Regions from separate parts of the Ensifer sp. GW823-FHT05D09 genome, predicted to be linked through region 4. Evidence: predicted binding sites of a transcription regulator. Region 4 holds the regulator's gene; each other region holds the start of a gene.

Region 1 (2,200 bases), on a different contig from region 4:
CACCGCCAGGGGTTCGCGGTCATCCGACTGTTGCAAAATTCACTCGGTCGGGCGCGCGCGAGGAGCTGATGCGGCCCATGCCGGAGCAACATCCAAAGTCAGCCAGGGGCGAAACAACCCGACAGAGCAGATGAATTCGACGGGCCTTGCCTCTATCGGACGGCATCCTTCCGCAGCGCGCTTTCCGCCTCGCCGAGGCTCATGTCGAATACTTTTCTGCCGATCTCGAAGCCGAAGCCGTTGCGGGCAAATGCGGACAGTTCCTTGGCTTTGCGCTTGTCGTCGAGCTCACCGCGACGAAAAGGACCGAAGCCGCGCTTGCGGGCAAAGACGACGGCCGCGTAGAGATCATCGGTCGCCTCGAGCGCGAGGGCTGCGGTTTCCCGGTCTATGCCTTTTACTTGGAGTTTCTGGGCAATCGCCCGTTTCGATTTTCCGCTGCGCACCGCCGATTGGGTGCTGACCTGCGCGTAATCGGTATCGTTCAGGGCGTTCAGATCATAGGCGAACTTGACCGCGAAGTCGGCAACAGCCTTCAGCTGCTCCTGGCTGATATCCTCGAACTTCTGTCGCGCCTTCCGGGTGATGGCGTCGAACAATTGCTTCTCGGTCATCATCTGGCGCTCGAGGCGATAGACCGCCGAGTTGCGCGCCCACGACAGCATGCGCGCGGTGGGCGTGTCAGAAGGCGGCGTATCGGAGGACAAATTGTCGGCTTGCAGATCGTTTGGTGTCACGGTGCGGGCGGGCTCGTTTGCAATGCGCTCGTTGGCTGAAGTCTGGCGCGAAGGCATAACCTGCTAGCACGCGGCTTCGATAGCCGCCAGCAATGGGACAGATTGTCGTGCCGCCGGATCGAGAATTTGCGGACGGAAACCGCGGCGCATCTTTGCCATTGCCAACGGGGGCCTTTGCAATATGTCCCACGGCTGATATGTTCCTTATTCGTTCCCCGTCAAGAATCGCTCATTTCGTGGGCGGGGATGCCTCGGCATTGCCCGGAGCGCCGGGCAATTTGCGCCTACGCCTGGCGCATGGGGTAGAATCGGCAGAGACTTACCGGGGACTTCGGCGTGGCGGCGACCTATCTGGAAAAATTGAACGACCGACAGCGCGATGCCGTCGAATTTGGCGTGACCGCTCCGGGCGAAACGATCGCCGGGCCACTTCTGATCATCGCCGGCGCCGGGTCGGGCAAGACCAATACGCTCGCCCATCGCGTCGCCCACCTCATCGTCAATGGCGCCGATCCGCGCCGTATCCTGTTGATGACGTTTTCGCGCCGCGCGGCATCCGAAATGGCCCGACGGGTCGAACGCATCTGCGCCCAGGTGCTTGGCGCGAACGCGTCGGTGGCCACCGATGCGCTCACTTGGGCCGGAACGTTCCACGGCATCGGCGCGCGCCTCTTGCGCATCTACGCCGAACAGATCGGGCTCAATGTCGATTTTACCATCCACGATCGGGAAGACAGCGCCGACCTGATGAACCTCGTGCGGCATGAGTTGGGCCTCTCCAAGACCGAGACACGCTTTCCAACCAAGGGCACGTGCCTGTCGATCTATTCGCGGGCGGTCAATTCCGAGACGTCGCTCGGCGAAGTCTTGCGCGCGCACTACCCCTGGGTTTCCGGTTGGGAAGAACAGTTGAAGCAGTTGTTTGTCCGTTATGTCGAGGCGAAGCAGGCGCAGAACGTGCTCGATTACGACGACCTGCTGCTCTACTGGGCGCAGACCGTCAGTGTGCCGGAACTCGCCGAGGATATCGGCAACCGTTTCGACCATGTGCTTGTCGACGAGTATCAGGATACCAACCGCCTGCAATCCTCCGTGCTGATGGCCTTGAAGCCCGGCGGTCGAGGCCTGACAGTTGTCGGCGACGATGCGCAGTCGATCTATTCGTTCCGGGCGGCGACCGTGCGCAACATCCTGGATTTCCCAGGAACGTTCACACCGCCGGCCGACGTCATCACGCTTGATCGAAACTATCGCTCCACCCAGACGATCCTCGCTGCCGCCAATGGTGTCATCGATCTCGCCCGCGAGCGCTTCACCAAGAACCTCTGGACCGAGCGCCAGTCACCAGAACGACCTAAACTGCTGGCGGTCGCCGATGAGGCCGACCAGGCGCGCTATATCGTCGAGAAGGTGCTGGAAAACCGCGAGGTCGGCATGACGCTGAAACAGCAGGCAGTGCTGTT
Region 2 (2,200 bases), on a different contig from region 4:
ATGAGGCGCGTGCCATCATCGCCGTCTTTGCGCTGCCGGAGAACGCCGACAAGGGCGTCATCAGTCTTCATGGCCGGATGATCGAGCGGCTGCATCTCGACCAGGCCCTGAAGCTCGCCGCCAAGGCGGACACGATTGAAAAACGAAAGGCAAGATTTTGAAACTTTACCGCTTCCTCACCGGCCCCGACGATGCGTCCTTCTGCCATAAGGTGACGGCGGCGCTGAACCAGGGCTGGTCCCTGCACGGCTCGCCCACCTATGCTTTCAATGCGGATACGCAGCATATGCAATGCGGACAGGCCGTATTCAAGGAAGTCGAAGGCAAGGATTATAATCCCGACATCAAGCTGTCGGAGCAGTAAAGCGGGCCGTCAGACACGTTTGGCCCTCACCCTAGCCCTCTCCTCGCCAAGCGGGAGAGGGGACGCGGGCGAAAGCTCCGTCGTCACTTGGTGTCGTCCCTCTGCGGAGAGGATTTCAGAGAAGCGAGCGGGTGCCGCAAGTTCCTTCTCCCCGCTGGCGGGGAGAAGGTGGCCGGCAGGCCGGATGAGGGGCAAGCTTGAAGGAAGGCGAGTTCGTTATCCGCCCACGTGCTCGACGCTCGCCTCGATCCGCTCCATGTCGTCGTCGGAAAGACCAAAATGGTGGCCGATCTCGTGGATCAGCACATGGGTGATGATGTCACCCAGCGTTTCCTCGTTTTCCGCCCAGTAATCGATGATCGGGCGGCGATACAGCGTGATCCGGTTCGGAAACTCGCCCGTCTCCATGGTGAAACGTTCGGTGATGCCGCGCCCCTCGAACAGGCCGAGCAGGTCGAACGGCGTTTCCAGCGCCATGTCCTCGAAGACGTCGTCGCTGGGGAAATCGGCAACCTCGATGATGAGGTCGGTCGTCAGCTTGCGGAATTCCTGCGGCAGGTGGCCATAGGCTTCCACTGCAAGCTGTTCGAATGTCGTGAGCGTCGGTGCATGGCGTTCCCGCCAATCATCGGTCTGGTCAATGCGGGCCATAGGCACTCCTTGTTGTCCTCCATATAGCGATTTTGCCTTTGTTTTTCGAGTGTTGAATTCCTGATGCAAGGGCCAAGGAATAAATTCTTAAATTTGACTGTTGACTCCTCCTGGCAGCTCTGGAATCTATAAGAACATAACAGGAACATCTTATATGGGAGTTGACCGTCATGGCCGAGAACGCCGTGCAGCGGGAGACCGTTCTTTCGCTTCGCGAAACCATAGCCCGGATCGAGAACCGCAGGCTTGCGGGGGTCGTGAAGACGGTCAAGGCGGCGGATCCAGCAGGCTTCCGGTGCAGGCAAGAGGGTAGCCAGTCCTCCGGCCGCAAGGTCCTGCCGCTCGGCATTCCCGAACTCGACGCTATCCTCGAGGGCGGGCTGCCGCTCGAAGGCATGACGGAAATCCGCAGTTCCGAGACGCGCGATGCCGGCGCTGCTGCCGGGTTTGCAACCGCGCTTGGTGCCCTCTGTCAGCAGGCGCGCCAGCAAAAGGGCGATGCGGCGGCACCCGTTCTGTGGATCAGCCAATCGCTGGCCTCGACCGAGGCAGGCCTGCCCTATGGTCTTGGTCTCAAGGCTTATGGGCTCGACATTCGAAGCCTGATCCTCAGCCTGCCGCGCACAGTGAAGGACGCGCTCTGGATTGCCGAGACGGCGCTTTCCGTTTCGGCCTTCTGTGCCGTCATTCTGGAAATTCGCGGCAATCCCGCCTCGTTGGCCTTGAGTGAAAGCCGGCGCCTGCATGTTCGTGCCCGCGCCGGCCGTATTCCGCTTCTGCTTCTGCGCCAGTCCGGCCACGAGGAGGCGAGCAGCGCCTTCTTCCGGCTTCATATCGAACCGGCGCCCGCTCGCGAGCGCCCCCTCCCTGACGGCTCGATGCTTTGCGGCAGCATCGGCCATCCTGTCTTTCACGTCATTGCCGAAAAAAGCAGGTCTCCTGCTCCCGTCGGCCTCTTCCTGGAGTGGAACCCCCATGACCGCCGCTTTTACCCCGTCGAACCCCTACCAGTCGCTGCTGCGGCAGATCCAGAACCAGCGCATTCTGTCGCTCGACTTTCCGCATCTTCCAGCCGACCGGGTGGCGCGGACACGATGGGGCACCTCCTGGCTTTCCCGCGGGCGTCCTGAGCATCCGCCCATCGTCTTTGCCGATAGGGTCAGGAATGCCATGCGCCTCGTGGCG
Region 3 (2,200 bases), on a different contig from region 4:
CTCCATTTCCCCGGCTTCCACGTCGAGGCGGCAAAGTATCTGCTGGAAGAGACCAAGGCCGCCGGCATTGCCGTCGACACGCTGTCGCTCGACCACGGCCCCTCGCCCGATTTCGCCACCCACTATGCCTGGCTGCCGGAAGGCCGTTGGGGGCTGGAGGCGGCCGCCAACCTCGACAAGGTGCCGGCCAAGGGCGCGACCCTGGTGCTCGGCGCGCCGAAGCATCGGGGCGGCACCGGCGGCCCTGCGCGCGTGTTTGCGCTCATCTGAACCCGTTTTCCTACCGATCCGGCGGCACGCGCCGCCGGACAATGACCCGGAGACATCATGAGCACCATTACCCCACCCGCCGATCCGGAATCCGACCCGCGCGTCAAGGCCGTGTTCGACGACATCCGCACCACCCGCAAATCGGACTTCATCAACAACATGTGGCTGTGGCTCGCCTTCGATCCGGATCTGTTGGAGCAGACCTGGCGCGACGTCAAGGCAGTGATGGCAACGCCCTCGGCCCTCGATCCGCTGGTCAAGGAAATGCTCTACATCGCCGTTTCCGTCAGTAATGGCTGCGGCTACTGCGCCCATTCCCATACGGCGGCAGCGAAGGCCAAGGGCATGACCGATGCTGAGCATGCCGATCTCTTGCGCGTGATCTCGCTTGCCGCCAGAACCAACCAGTTGGCGACCGCCTTGCAGGTGCCGGTGGACGCCGCCTTCGACAGGACGGCCTGACGACGGCTCGCAGTCGAACTTGATGGAGGATAAGCGGCTTCGAAATCGCCTGTCTTTCCACAGGCTTGGTGCGGCTGGCGCAGAAAACGGAATAAAAGAAGAACATCCTTTCTGGCCTTTCGCCTCCGAATCACTACATTGAGCCGCATGATGAGTGGTTTCGACGACATACCCTTCTTCGACGAAGAGCCGGCCCCGCGTAAGCCGCAGCCGCCGGCAACGGGCGGCATCGCCGCGCGCGCCATGGCAGCGCGCGACCGGCAGCAGCGCCCGGATTATCTCTCCGGCCTCAACCCGGAGCAGGCCGAAGCGGTGGAATCGCTCGACGGCCCGGTGCTTGTTCTGGCTGGCGCCGGCACGGGCAAGACCCGAGTGCTCACCACCCGCATCGCGCATATTCTCTCCACCGGCCGCGCCTTCCCCTCGCAGATCCTGTCGGTGACCTTCACCAACAAGGCTGCGCGCGAGATGAAGGAACGCATCGGCGTGCTCGTCGGCCATGCGGTCGAGGGCATGCCCTGGCTCGGCACCTTCCACTCGATCGGCGTCAAGCTTCTGCGCCGCCACGCCGAACTCGTGGGCCTGCGCTCCGATTTCACCATCCTCGACACCGACGACGTCATCCGGTTGATCAGGCAGATCATTCAGGCCGAAGGTCTCGACGACAAGCGCTGGCCGGCCAAGCAGTTCGCCGGCATGATCGACGGCTGGAAGAACAAGGGGCTCGACCCCGCGCAGATCCCCGAGGGTGATGCCCGCGCCTTTGCCAACGGCAAGGGCCGCGAGCTTTACGCCGCTTACCAGAACCGCCTGCGCACGCTGAACGCCTGCGACTTCGGAGACCTGCTGCTACATCCGATCCGCATGTTCCGCAGCAATCCGGATGTGCTGAAGGAGTATCACGACAAGTTCCGCTACATCCTCGTCGACGAGTATCAGGACACCAACACCGCACAGTACATGTGGCTGCGGCTCCTGGCGCAGCGCCCCAAGGGCGTGCCGCAGAACGTCTGCTGCGTCGGCGACGACGACCAGTCGATCTATGGCTGGCGCGGCGCGGAAGTGGACAATATCCTGCGCTTCGAGAAGGATTTCCCGGGCGCCAAGGTGATCAAACTCGAGCGCAACTACCGCTCGACCGAGCATATTCTCGGCGCCGCCGCCCATCTGATCGCCCATAACGAGGGGCGGCTCGGCAAGACGCTGTTCACCGAACGCACCGACCCGGATGACGAGAAGGTACAGGTGCACGCGGCTTGGGATTCCGAAGAGGAAGCCCGCGCCGTCGGCGAGGAAATCGAGCAGCTGCAGCGCAAGAGCCACAAGCTCAACGACATGGCGATCCTGGTGCGCGCCTCGTTCCAGATGCGCGAGTTTGAAGACCGCTTCGTCACGCTCGGCCTCAACTACCGCGTCATCGGCGGCCCGCGCTTTTATGAGCGGCTCGAGATCCGCGACGCCATGGCCT
Region 4 (2,200 bases):
GACACGCCGGTGGCGACCGACGCGGCAGATGCCGTGCTGCCGGAGGACAACTCTGCCGAGACCGTGAAGGAGTTCGAGGACGCCTGTTCGGCAACGCAGCCGGCTTGAAACGCCCTCTCCTCGACATGCCCGCTGTCCCAACCGCTTATCTCGGCGCTACTTCCATTCTTTACCATCGCTCGTGGCACACCCTCGTGGTGGCAATCCTTTGCCAAAGGTGAACTTTAACCGGTCACAACCCCACTGGCGGACCGGCCCCGGCATCATCGCATTCAATGCGATGCCGACTTCATCGAACGGGCTCTGCCTGTTGTCGACATATTGATACCAGCGAAACCCGAGGACGGCGGTCGCTGCGATAACGATCGTCGACAGGATCCGAATCAGCGTTTTCATTGCATCCTCATTCGGTAAAAAGCGCGAGGCATGGCAGCTCCGCATGGCATACCCAGCATCGAGGCAGCGGATAGGCGCACGATTGATACAACATTCACGGAATTTTAGGCACTTGCGGAACACATATGGAACAGATAGTGTCTGTTCTTGATTTGTTTCACGCCTCTGGAGCGACTTGCCATGCTGACCCGCAAGCAACAGGAATTGCTTCTTTTCATCCACGAACGCATGAAGGAGTCCGGTGTTCCGCCGTCCTTCGACGAGATGAAGGATGCACTCGACCTGGCATCGAAGTCGGGCATTCACCGGCTGATTACGGCGCTCGAGGAACGCGGTTTCATTCGACGCCTTCCCAACCGCGCCCGGGCGCTTGAGGTCATCAAGCTGCCGGAAGCTTACGCGGGAAGCGCTCAGCCGCGTCGCGGGTTTTCACCAAGCGTCATCGAGGGAAGTCTCGGCAAACCTCCCGCCCCTGCCCCGGTTACCGCAAAAGCGCCGCCGGTGGCAGACAACAGCTCCGTCTCGGTTCCGGTCATGGGCCGCATTGCCGCCGGCGTACCGATCTCGGCAATACAGAACAACACGCACGATATTACCGTGCCGCTCGATATGATCGGCAGCGGCGAGCACTACGCCCTTGAAGTGAAGGGTGATTCGATGATCGAGGCCGGCATCTTCGACGGCGACACGGTGATCATCCGCAATGCCACGACGGCAAACCCCGGCGACATCATCGTCGCACTTGTCGATGACGAGGAAGCGACGTTGAAGCGCTTCCGGCGCAAAGGCGCATCGATTGCACTCGAGGCGGCCAATCCGGCCTACGAGACGCGCATCTTCGGCCCGGACCGCGTCAAGATACAGGGCAAGCTCGTTGGCTTGATCCGTCGCTATCACTAAGCCAGATGATGATGGCTGTCTTTCTGCTGGACAGGCCTTCTTGTGCTTGAACGTCTCGCCACCCAAGAGGTAGCGAGACGTAAGTGGTCAGGTTGAGCGTTTTACGCGCTCGATAATTTTCATTCGTGAATGGAGTACTCGCCCAACTCACAGAGGTCCTGCATGTCTTCGGTCGTGTCGAGACCGGAGCCTTCCTCGAATTCGAAGCGCATGTCGTATTTGCAGACATCGCGTCCGTCGGCGATGGTAATTTCCATGCTCTCGCCCGGATTAAGCACCTGCCGCCCGAAGACATCGTCTTCCCACTGATCGACGCCAACCGGCGAGGTATAGAAGTTCGTCAGAACGGCTTTCGTCTTGTTCTTCAGCTGAAAGACGAGATCCTCGGCGCTTGCGGTGGCCGTCGTTGCGGCAAATATGGCAAGAGCAGTCAGGGCGATCTTACATTTCATTTTATGTCATTTCCTCCATTGTCGGTTTTGTTTGACGCTACCTATACGGGTCGCATCGCTGGAATATTCATTCCTGATGTCGTCTAGAGACAATAATCTTTGCACTGACAATACGGGCAGAATCACCATTTCGGGGCAGGTCGCCGGCAAGCCAGATCCGCGCATGCCTATTCGCGGCGCAAACGCGTGAAGCGCACGCGCGCACGTCGGATCACCCATGAAGAATAACTGACATCGGCGGAGAATAAGGAACAGGCTGACATCGCCACTGCTGCGCCAGGTGTGCCCCGAATCTTGGCAGCCCGCGAAGCCGGGCATGCCTGCAAAGGCGATAGCCCACAGATGAGTGACGTCGCGGCATGAGGAGCAAATTAGAATGAGTCGGCGGCTCAATCATGCATCGCACTTGCAGCGATTGTCACTCGCCCACCGAGGGCGCGGGTCAGCGCGTC

The links. The regulator LexA, encoded in region 4, represses DNA repair genes until DNA is damaged. The targets are predictions, from matches to a motif close to TGTTCNNNNTGTGTTCNG.
Region 1: AC1Q80_RS16580 (ATP-dependent helicase) is a predicted target of LexA. The motif match lies at 936-953, and genes of this name have one in related genera.
Region 2: AC1Q80_RS18660 (ImuA family protein) is a predicted target of LexA. The motif match lies at 1,146-1,163, and genes of this name have one in related genera.
Region 3: AC1Q80_RS11410 (ATP-dependent helicase) is a predicted target of LexA. The motif match lies at 820-837, and genes of this name have one in related genera.

What each region holds. Positions count from the first base shown of each region.
Region 1 is NZ_JBXAIA010000005.1:131,558-133,757, reverse strand. Features, by position in the region: gene recX (recombination regulator RecX) at 153-707, opposite strand; gene AC1Q80_RS16580 (ATP-dependent helicase) at 1,074-2,200, shown strand, end outside.
Region 2 is NZ_JBXAIA010000006.1:192,419-194,618, reverse strand. Features, by position in the region: gene AC1Q80_RS18675 (HpcH/HpaI aldolase/citrate lyase family protein) at 1-161, shown strand, start outside; gene AC1Q80_RS18670 (DUF1737 domain-containing protein) at 158-364, shown strand; gene AC1Q80_RS18665 (metallopeptidase family protein) at 581-1,015, opposite strand; gene AC1Q80_RS18660 (ImuA family protein) at 1,186-2,145, shown strand; gene AC1Q80_RS18655 (Y-family DNA polymerase) at 2,096-2,200, shown strand, end outside.
Region 3 is NZ_JBXAIA010000003.1:209,397-211,596, forward strand. Features, by position in the region: gene AC1Q80_RS11400 (cyclase family protein) at 1-270, shown strand, start outside; gene AC1Q80_RS11405 (carboxymuconolactone decarboxylase family protein) at 328-732, shown strand; gene AC1Q80_RS11410 (ATP-dependent helicase) at 880-2,200, shown strand, end outside.
Region 4 is NZ_JBXAIA010000002.1:384,544-386,743, reverse strand. Features, by position in the region: gene AC1Q80_RS07660 (hypothetical protein) at 1-108, shown strand, start outside; gene AC1Q80_RS07655 (hypothetical protein) at 157-396, opposite strand; gene lexA (transcriptional repressor LexA) at 577-1,296, shown strand; gene AC1Q80_RS07645 (hypothetical protein) at 1,416-1,748, opposite strand.